3 regions of the Streptomyces sp. NPDC057565 genome follow, and region 3 is predicted to be linked to each of the others. Evidence: riboswitches for the same ligand, from Rfam matches in the RefSeq annotation. Region 3 holds a riboswitch; each other region holds the start of a gene.

The links. A riboswitch is a leader RNA that binds a small molecule or an ion and turns the genes downstream of it on or off. The one in region 3 is predicted to bind cyclic di-AMP.
Positions count from the first base shown of each region.
Region 1: another riboswitch for cyclic di-AMP. It lies ahead of ACFU8W_RS31120 (M23 family metallopeptidase); the one in region 3 lies ahead of ACFU8W_RS07205 (M23 family metallopeptidase).
Region 2: another riboswitch for cyclic di-AMP. It lies ahead of ACFU8W_RS00040 (peptidoglycan DD-metalloendopeptidase family protein); the one in region 3 lies ahead of ACFU8W_RS07205 (M23 family metallopeptidase).

Region 1 is NZ_JBHVFU010000024.1:27,802-31,025, reverse strand. It holds gene ACFU8W_RS31130 (pitrilysin family protein) at 1-149, shown strand, start outside; gene ACFU8W_RS31125 (M16 family metallopeptidase) at 176-1,558, shown strand; cyclic di-AMP (ydaO/yuaA leader) riboswitch at 1,767-1,933, shown strand; gene ACFU8W_RS31120 (M23 family metallopeptidase) at 1,947-2,759, shown strand; gene ACFU8W_RS31115 (GntR family transcriptional regulator) at 2,975-3,224, shown strand, end outside.
Region 2 is NZ_JBHVFU010000001.1:6,153-9,376, reverse strand. It holds gene ACFU8W_RS00045 (SGNH/GDSL hydrolase family protein) at 1-382, opposite strand, end outside; gene ACFU8W_RS00040 (peptidoglycan DD-metalloendopeptidase family protein) at 549-1,454, opposite strand; cyclic di-AMP (ydaO/yuaA leader) riboswitch at 1,458-1,611, opposite strand; gene ACFU8W_RS00035 (alpha-galactosidase) at 1,898-3,224, opposite strand, start outside.
Region 3 is NZ_JBHVFU010000002.1:691,248-694,471, reverse strand. It holds gene ACFU8W_RS07205 (M23 family metallopeptidase) at 134-1,240, opposite strand; cyclic di-AMP (ydaO/yuaA leader) riboswitch at 1,252-1,404, opposite strand; gene ACFU8W_RS07200 (PP2C family protein-serine/threonine phosphatase) at 1,666-2,820, opposite strand; tRNA gene ACFU8W_RS07195 (tRNA-Met) at 3,050-3,123, opposite strand.

The sequences.
Region 1 (3,224 bases), on a different contig from region 3:
AGGAGGTCCAGGCGGCGGCCAGGGCCCAGCTGCGTCCCGACAACCGGGCGGTGCTCGTCTACGAGCCGGTCGAGCCGGCCGAATCCGCCGACGCGGAAGCCGACGAGACGGACACCGACACCGACGCGCACGAAGGGGCGGACAAGTGACCGACGCTGCCGCGACTGGAGTTTCGATGGAGTACCACCCGCAGCCGGCCCCCGGCACGGCCAGGCCCTGGGCCTTTCCCGCCCCCGAGCGCGGCGCCCTGCCCAACGGGCTGACGGTGCTGCGCTGCCACCGTCCCGGCCAGCAGGTCGTCGCGGTCGAGATCTTCCTCGACGCCCCGCTGGACGCCGAGCCCGAGGGCCTCGACGGCGTGGCCACGATCATGGCGCGGGCCCTTTCCGAGGGCACGGACAAGCACTCCGCCGAGGAGTTCGCCGCCGAGCTGGAGCGTTGCGGCGCCACCCTCGACGCGCATGCCGACCATCCCGGCATGCGGGTCTCCCTGGAGGTCCCGGCTTCTCGGCTGGCCAAGGCGCTCGGGCTGATCGCCGAGGCGCTGCGGGCGCCCGCGTTCGCCGACAGCGAGGTCGAGCGACTGGTGAACAACCGGCTCGACGAGATTCCGCACGAGCAGGCCAACCCGGCCCGGCGTGCCGCCAAGCAGCTCTCCAAGGAGCTCTTCCCGGCCACGTCGCGGATGTCGCGCCCGCGCCAGGGCAGCGAGGAGACGGTGGAGCGGATCGACTCCGCGGCCGTGCGCGCCTTCTACGAGGCCCATGTCCGGCCGTCCACCGCGACCGCCGTCGTCGTCGGTGACCTCACCGGTATCGACCTGGACGCCCTGCTCGCCGACACCATCGGCGACTGGACCGGGAACACTGTGGAGCCCCGTCCGGTCCCGCCGATCACCGCCGACGACACCGGCCGCGTGGTGATCGTCGACCGTCCGGGCGCCGTGCAGACGCAGCTGCTGATCGGCCGCATCGGCGCCGACCGGCACGACAGCGTGTGGCCGGCCCAGGTCCTCGGCACCTACTGCCTGGGCGGCACGCTCACTTCCCGGCTGGACCGGGTGCTGCGCGAGGAGAAGGGGTACACCTACGGCGTCCGGGCCTTCGGGCAGGTCCTGCGCTCGACGGCCCCGGACTCCGCCTCCGGTGCGACCGGCGCGGCGATGCTGGCGATCAGCGGCTCGGTGGACACGGAGTCCACCGGACCGGCGCTCGACGACCTGTGGAAGGTCCTGCGGACGCTGGCGGCCGAGGGGCTGACCGACGCCGAGCGCGAGACCGCTGTGCAGAACCTCGTGGGTGTCGCCCCGCTGAAGTTCGAGACGGCTGCCTCCGTCGCAGGCACGCTCGCCGACCAGGTCGAGCAGCACCTCCCGGACGACTACCAGGCACAGTTGTACGCCCGCCTGGCCGAGACCGGCACGGTCGAGGCGACCGCAGCCGTGGTCAACGCCTTCCCCGTGGACCGGCTGGTCACGATTCTCGTCGGCGACGCCGCGCAGATCGAGGAGCCGGTCAGGGCGTTGGGCATCGGAGAGGTGTCGGTCGTCACCGGCTGATGCGCCAAAGTCCCGCAAAGAGGGACAAAGAGAGACCCTGGCGAGTCACTTCTCGCCAGGGTCTTCTCTTTTGTCTGATTTGAGATGAAAGCTCATCGCTTGCCCTGTGGGATGCGCTACAAAACGCCCTGTCCGTTTGGTGAATGAAAGTGCCCCCGCCTAGCGTCGGCTCCGCTGTCCGTCACTCGTATGCCGCATCCGTGGCGCCGGGCAGTGATCGCCGAGTCCCCGTCAGGCGCGAGCCCGGGGAGCCGGGGACCCACGCAGTCCCTGGGGTGAATCGGATGCCGCGACCTCCTGTGAGGCCGGGGATCCGTAGGAGACCTTCCTGCTCCGAACCCGTCAGCTAACCCGGTAGGCGAGAAGGAAGGAAAGGACCAGCTACTTCATGGCGTTCACCCGCCCCACCGGGAAGCACCGTGCCCCGAGCCGCCTGACGCGCAGGAGCGCGCGCATCGCCGGAGTCGCGACGCTGGCGACCACCGGCGTCATCGGCGGACTGGCCTCTCCGGCCCTCGCCACGGATGCCGAGGCCCCCTCCGTCAGTGAGACCGGCCTGACCCAGATCATCGCCATCGAGGGTGCCCTCGCCGACCAGGTGGCCACCCAGGCCGACGTGCAGAAGCGCCAGGCCGACGTCGCCGCGAAGGCGAAGGCCGCCGCGGCAGCCAAGGCCAAGGCCAAGGCGAAGGCCGAGGCGGCGGCGAAGGCCAAGGCCGAGGCCGAGGCCCGCGCCAAGGCGGCCCGCGACGCGAAGGCCCGCGCCGCCCGTTCCGCCGAGCGCACCCGCCTGGGCTCCTTCCAGCTCCCGGTCGCCGGTTCGTACGTCACCACCGGCTACAAGTCGAGCGGTGCCCTCTGGTCCTCCGGCAGGCACTCGGGCATCGACTTCCACGCGGCCTCCGGAAGCTCCGTCGTCGCCGTCGGCGCCGGCACGGTCGTCGAGGCGGGCTGGGGCGGCGCATACGGCAACAACATCGTGCTGCGGATGACGGACGGCACGTACACCCAGTACGGTCACCTCTCCTCGATCGGCGTCTCCGTCGGCCAGAGCGTCGGCGCGGGCCAGCAGATCGGCCTCTCCGGCTCGACCGGCAACTCCACCGGACCGCACCTCCACTTCGAGGCCCGCACCACGCCCTCGTACGGCTCCGACATGGACCCCGTGGCGTACCTGCGCGCCCATGGTGTGAACGTCTGACCCGACGTTCCCTCCGCAACACCGCGAAGGCCCCGGTTTCCCGCCGGGGCCTTCGTCGTGTCCGCCCCTGCCGAACCGCCCCGCAGAACCGGCCCCGGGCCAAAAGATATTCATGGTTTTCGGCCCGGCGTCGGAAATGCAGCCGCATTGCAATAGAGTCACAGAACAGGCGTCGATCGGCCGCGTTTCGCGGGGATTAAGGCGGAGGTTCGGACATGCGCATTCCGGCGCAATCGGTATGCACGGCAATCCGTGACGACATCGTCTCCGGTGTCTTCGAGCACGGCAGCAGACTCACCGAGGAGCTGCTCGCGCGTCGTTACGGGGTCTCCCGTGTCCCGGTGCGGGAAGCGCTGCGCACCCTGGAGTCCGAGGGCTTCGTGGTCACTCGCCGGCATGCGGGTGCCTGCGTCGCCGAGCCCACCGAACAGGAGGCCGCCGACCTTCTGGAGGTACGGATGCTGC
Region 2 (3,224 bases), on a different contig from region 3:
AGCGCTCGGCCACGTCGTCCGGGTCGGTGCCGGGCCGGATGATGTCATTGCCGCCCGCGCAGAAGCTCACCAGATCAGGTGCGAGCTCCTTGGCGCGCGGCACCTGCTCCTCGACGATCTGGTCGAGGAGGCGTCCGCGTACGGCGAGATTGGCGTACCGGAAGTTTCCGTGCGCGGAGCCCTCGGGGCTCGTCGCCGCATCGGTGTCCGGGAGCTGGTCCGCGAGAAGTACCGCGAATCGGTCCGCCCAGCCGACGAAGGTTCCGTCCGGGCCGGGGTCTCCGACTCCCTCGGTGAAGCTGTCGCCAATCGCTGCGTACGACCCGATGGCGCCATGCCGGTTGATGACGCCACGTTGATTGTTTCTCGAATCGTCTGCCACAAGCGCATATCCTGCACCGCCGAATGTGACCTACGCGACCGTAATAAAGGGTTGACGGGTGGTGAGATAGACCACCCGGTCAGGTTTTGGTAAAGGGGGAATAAGTGAAGGGGCGGTGCGCCGCCGCGCACCGCCCCTTCACCGAGCCGACCGGATCAGCCGTGGATCAGACGTAGATCCCGTGCGAGGCCAGGTAGGCGATCGGGTCGATGTCCGACCCGTACGCCGGGCCGGTGCGGACCTCGAAGTGCAGGTGCGGGCCGGTGGCGTTGCCGGTCGCGCCGGAGAGGCCGACCTGCTGGCCGGCGGTCACGGTCTGGCCCGCCGAGACGGAGAGCGAGGACATGTGGCCGTACTGCGAGTAGCGGCCGTCGGCGTGCTTGATGACGACCTGGTTGCCGTACGCGCCACCCCAGCCGGCGGTGACGACGGTGCCGGAGGTGATCGCCTTCACACTGGTGCCGGTGGCGACCGGGAAGTCGATACCCGTGTGGCTGCCGCTGGACCAGTTGGCGCCGGAGGCACGGTAGGCGGTGGTGTGCTTGCCCGGGACCGGGTGCACGTAGCCGGAGTTGGTGCTCTGGACCGCCGCGGCGGAGGTCTTGGCGGACTCCGAAGCCTTGGACTGCGACGTGGACTTGTCGGCCGAGGAGGTCGACGGAGCCGGGGCGGACTGCGTGTCCGCCGCGGCGGAGCCGGCCGGCTTGCCGCCGAGCGTCAGCTTCATGCCCGGGAGGATCAGGCTCGGGTTCTCGCCGACGACCTCGCGGTTGTCCTGGTACAGCTTCTGCCAGCCGCCCTTGACCTGCTGCTCGGCGGCGATCTTCGACAGGTAGTCACCGGCGACGACGGAGTACGTCCGGGTCTCGACCTGCTTCTTCACGACCGGCGCGGCCTCGACGGCGACGTGCGTGGCTGCCGACTGCGCGGTGGGCGCGGCCTGCTCCGCGGCGTGGGCACCGGTGGCGCCGAGCAGCGGAAGGGCGATGACGGCCCCACCGGCGCCGACGGCGGCGACGCCACGGGCGATCGTGCTGGACTTGGTACGGCGATGCTTACCCGATGTGGGCATGAAGAATTTCCTCTCCGGCGCCTACGAGGTGAGCTGTCGGGTTCGGGCTGGAGATGCCCGGTCGCGGTTCGCGACTTCACCCCGAGCCGGCCGGATCTCTCCGGGCGGCGGCTTACCTGGTTCCCCCGCTCCTGCCACACGTGGGTGGGTGCGAATTCCGGGCGGCGGCAGGATTGGGCGGTCCGTCCGGATTGAGGGTGACCGTAGGCGAGCGAGGACGGCGGAAACAAGCCATCGATTACTCAAGGGAATCCACGAAGGGAAATCGGCGCGGAATTCCGGTCACCCTCCGTGGATTACGGATCTTGGCTTTCCGCGCGACGTCCGGAATACCCATCCGTGGCGCCACCACACACCGTCACGGATATGATCCCGCTCACGGATAGGGCATCATCTCCCGCAGAAGTAGGCCATGTTCCACTAAATGCCGCAATACGGACATGTCATGGACGTCCGCCACGTCGGAGCCTCAGCACCTTCGCGTCCAGATCCCCCCGCAGCCCGGTGTGCAGACCCTGATGCAGCAGCACGGCACCGTGGTGGACCGCCCCGGTGTCCAGGTCCGTGTAGGTCGCCGCAGGGTCGAGCCCGCGCAGCCGCAGGGCCGGCGGCCGCTCCCCGTACCGCTGCGCCTCCAGCCACATCAGCACGACGGCCTCGTCGCCGTGCACGTACTGCACGGCGCTGAGCCCACCGCGCGGGGCACGCAGCCGGTACAGCGCGCCGCGCTGCACCGCGGGACGGATCTCCTTGTAGAGATCCACCCAGCTCCGCGCCTCGGCCAGCTCCTCGTCACTCCACTCGGTGAGATCCCCGCCGACCCCGAGCACCCCGGCCATCGCGCTGACGAAGCGGAAACGCAGCGAACTGGTTCTGCTGTTGAGCTGGACATTCGGACTGTCGGTGACCCAGGCGGCCATCACTCGCGCCGGATGGATCTGCCCGAAGCCCTCCTGGATGGCGAGCCGGTCGAGCGGGTCGGTGTTGTCGGAGGTCCACACCTGGTCGGTACGGGCGAGGATTCCCAGGTCGATCCGGCCGCCGCCGCCCGAGCAGGACTCGAAGGCGACGCCGGGGTGGGCGGCCCGCAGTCGGTCGATCAGCGCGTAGAGCGCGTCCACATGCGCGATCCAGAGCTTCTGCGGATAGTCCTCGCCCGGCCAGCCCGCATCGGTGAAGCAGCGGTTGAAGTCCCATTTCACATAGTCGATCGGGGCGCTGGAGAGCAGCGTGTCGAGCTGCTCCCACAGATGATTCTGCACATCGGTCCGGGCCAGATTGAGCACCAGCTGATGACGGAATTCGGTCCGGGTCCGCCCGGGGAAGTGCTGCACCCAGTCGGGGTGCGCGCGATACAGATCACTGTCGGCGTTCACCATCTCCGGCTCGACCCAAATGCCGAACTGCATGCCGAGTCCGTGCACTTCGTCGGCGAGCGGCTTCAGCCCGCCGGGAAATCGCTCGGGGTTGGGGGTCCAGTCGCCTGGTCCGGCCCGGTCGCTGGTGCGCTGCCCGAACCACGCGTCGTCCACGACGAACAACTCGACGCCCATCGCGGCGGCACGCTCGGCGAGGGCGCGCTGCTGGTCCTCCACGATGTCGAAGCCGGTCGCCTCCCAGGAGTTGTAGAGCACCGGCCGCAGGCTCTCGGCGTCCGGGACGACATGGGCCAGTTGCCAGGCGTGCCAGGCCCGGCTCGCCCCGCCGAACCCTTCGGCGCTCCACAGACCGGCGAACACCGGTGTGGTGTACGTCTCCCCCTGTGCCAGC
Region 3 (3,224 bases):
CGGTGCCGCTATTCCATGCATGGTGCACGGAAAAGCCGTGGAGAAACGGACCGGCAGCCCTGACGTCGGGGGGTGAGCGTCAGGACTGCCGGGGATCGGTGGCGGGCCGGTGGGACGGCTCGCGTTCCTCGGGTCAGGGCGTGAGGCCCTTGTCGCGCAGCCAGGTCATCGGGTCGATGCCCGTACCGCTCGAGGTGTGGACCTCCAGGTGGAGGTGAGGTCCCGTCACATTTCCCGTGGCGCCGACACGGCCGATGGTCTCACCGGTGGTGACCTTCTGGCCGACGCTGACGTTGATCGACGACTGGTGACAGAACCACAGTTCCGTACCGTCCTCGAGCTCCAGGACCGTGCGGTAGCCGTAGGAGCCGGACCAGCCCGCCGACTTGATGGTGCCGGTGTGGATGGCCTTGATCGGGGTGCCGGTCGGCGCCGCGAAGTCGAGACCGGTGTGGTAGCCGGAGGACCACATCGAACCGGCTTGGCCGAAGGTCGAGGTGATCGTGTACGAGGAAGTGGGGATGGCGTAGCTGGCGGCCAGTTTGGCGAGCCGCTCGGCCTCGGCCTTCGCCTTCGCCTCTTCCTCCGCCTTCTTCTTCGCGGCCTCGGCCTTGGCCTCCGCGACGTCCTGCTTCTGCTTCGCCTCGGCTGCCGCCTTCTCCGCGGCGGCCTTCTCCTCAGCCGCCCTGGCCTCCGCGTCGGCGGCGTTCTGCTGCTGCTCGGCCTGCTGGAGGATGCGGGCGCGGAGCGCCTCGCCGGCGTCGGTGGCACCCTGCTCGGCCTCGGCGGTGGTGATGCCCGCACTGGTCAGCGGTGCGGCGGCGGTCGCGGCCTGGGCCCGGTCGGTGGCGGACTCGTCGGAGAACAGCGCGCCCACACCGGGGAGGGAGCCGGCGTCGGGGAGATTGTCCGCGATGGAATCGGGAAGGGAGATGGAGACCGGCGGCTTGCTCTGCGCGGTGGCCATCCCGCCCGCGCCGACGGCCGCGATGACGCCGACACCGAGAACCGTGGAGCTACGGGCGAGCCCGTTGCGCTGCTTGGCGACGCGGTGCCTGCCGCGTACGGGACGGACGGACTCCTCGGTGGGGTTCCATTCCTCCCAGGCCCGGTCGGTCTCTCCGAAGCCTTCGGTCCCGAACTCGGTGCCGAACTCGGTGTCCGTCCCGGATCCGTACTCAGTGGTGAAGTCGGAGCCGAACCGGGAAGGGGCTTCGGGGGCAGGCTTGTTGGACGCCACGGGGGCGCACTCCTTTCCTTCCTTCTCGCCTACCGGGTTAGCTGACGGGTTCGGAGCAGGAAGGTCTCCTACGGATTCCTCTGCCTCTCACGAGACACAGGTGTCCGATTCACCCCATGTAGGTGGTTCCCCGGTTCCCTTGCGGAATTCGGCGCTCGCGCACGGGTGCCGCCACTGACGACGGCTGGGACGACCGCGCTGCGTTATCGAACGTTAATAGACACACGGGTCCGATTCCAAGCCGTTCCCACTGATCATTGCCGACCTTGGCCTGGACTTTACGGGACACAACCGGGTGGAATCGGACGAGTTGACCCGGGCTCAGCCACTACCGTCTTTCTGACGTTGCGTCAAACGTTATGCGGAGCGGCACTCTTCGATTACGCACGGTGGCATCACCCTCGTGTGCTCACCGCAGTCGCGACTCATTCCTGCCCGCGCCCCACGATCTTCACCGTCCTGCGCCGTTCCAGCTGCCCCTCCGCGGGCCGCGCGACCGCGACCAGCGCCAGGTCGTCGGTGGACTTGCCACCCGTGTGCAGCCGTACGTCATCGGTCAGTGCGGACAGCAGCTCCTCGGGCCCGGGGAAGAGCCGTCCGCGCAGCCGGGCCGCCGGATCGTAGAAGATCCCCTGTTTGTCCCGAGCCTCGGAGAGGCCGTCGGTGTAGACGAGCAGCGTCGTCCCGGCGGCCAGACTCCAGACGTCGGCCAGGTCCGGCCACACCCCCAGCCCCATACCGAGCGGCAGCGCGGGCACGCTCGGCACCAGCACCTCCACCCCGCCGTCGGCATGGAGCAGCAGCGGCTCGGGGTGGCCGCGGTTGACGATCCGTACCTCGTCGGCGCCGTGCGGGATCTCGGCGAGTGCCGCGGTGACGAACCCCTCGACCGGATCGATCCCGCCGCGCCGCTCCCCCTCCCGCGCCAGCGCCCGCTCCAGCCGCTGCGCCACGTCCTCCAGCGAAGCCTCCTGCTCGGCGGCCTCCCGGAACGCGCCGATGATCACCGCCACCGCCTCGACCGCGTCGAGCCCCTTGCCCCGCACGTCCCCGACCACCAGCCGCACGCCGTGCGGGCTGTCCACCACGGCGAACAGGTCGCCGCCGACGAACTCGTCCGCCTGCGCCGCCTCGTACCGCGCGGCGACCCGCAGCCCGCCGATCCAGTCGTTCGGCTTCGGCAGCACGGCCCGCATGGCGGTCTCCGCGATGACCCGCGCCGAAGCCAGCTGCTCAGTGCCTCGCCGTACGACTCCGTTGATGAAGAGGGCGAGGACCGAGACGGTGAGCACGGTGAGGACCTCGAGGGACGGCACGACCTGCAGCACCGTGCCGCTCTCGCTCCGCAGGACGAGGATCGAGAGCAGCGAGGCGGCGCCGATACGGACGGTGCCCGCCCGAGTGAAGAACGGCGCGGCGACCAGCGGGGCAGCCACGAAAAGCGGCACGGCGGTGAACGGCGGCGGGGTGAGAATGTCGAACACGAGCCCGACGACGATCATCAGCGCAGGCAGCGCACCGACGAACCGCCGGGAACGGCTGCCGCCCCCGACCCGCACCCCCCGCAGCTTCTCCGCCATCCCCACCAGTGGTCTCCTGCCCGGTACGCGCAGCGGCTCCTGTGGTCTCCTGCCCGATGCGCCCCCGCGGTCTCCTGCCCGGTACGCGCCTGACTGCGGACGGCGCCGCACCCCACTCCCCCAGGCTGGCCGGAGCGGCGTCGCGCGGCGACTCCGCGTCGGCCGAAGGGGGGACGGACACACGAATCAGGCCCGGCATGCTTCGTGCATGCCGGGCCTGATTCTTCAGTAGCGGGGACAGGATTTGAACCTGCGACCTCTGGGTTATGAGCCCAGCGAGCTACCGAGCTGCTCCACCCCGCGTCGGTGAACACAACTCTACGCCATCCGGGACGGACGGTTGACCATTTGCTGGTCCGCCTGCGCCCATCCATGCCCACCGCTGCCCCAAGGTGTCGAATTCG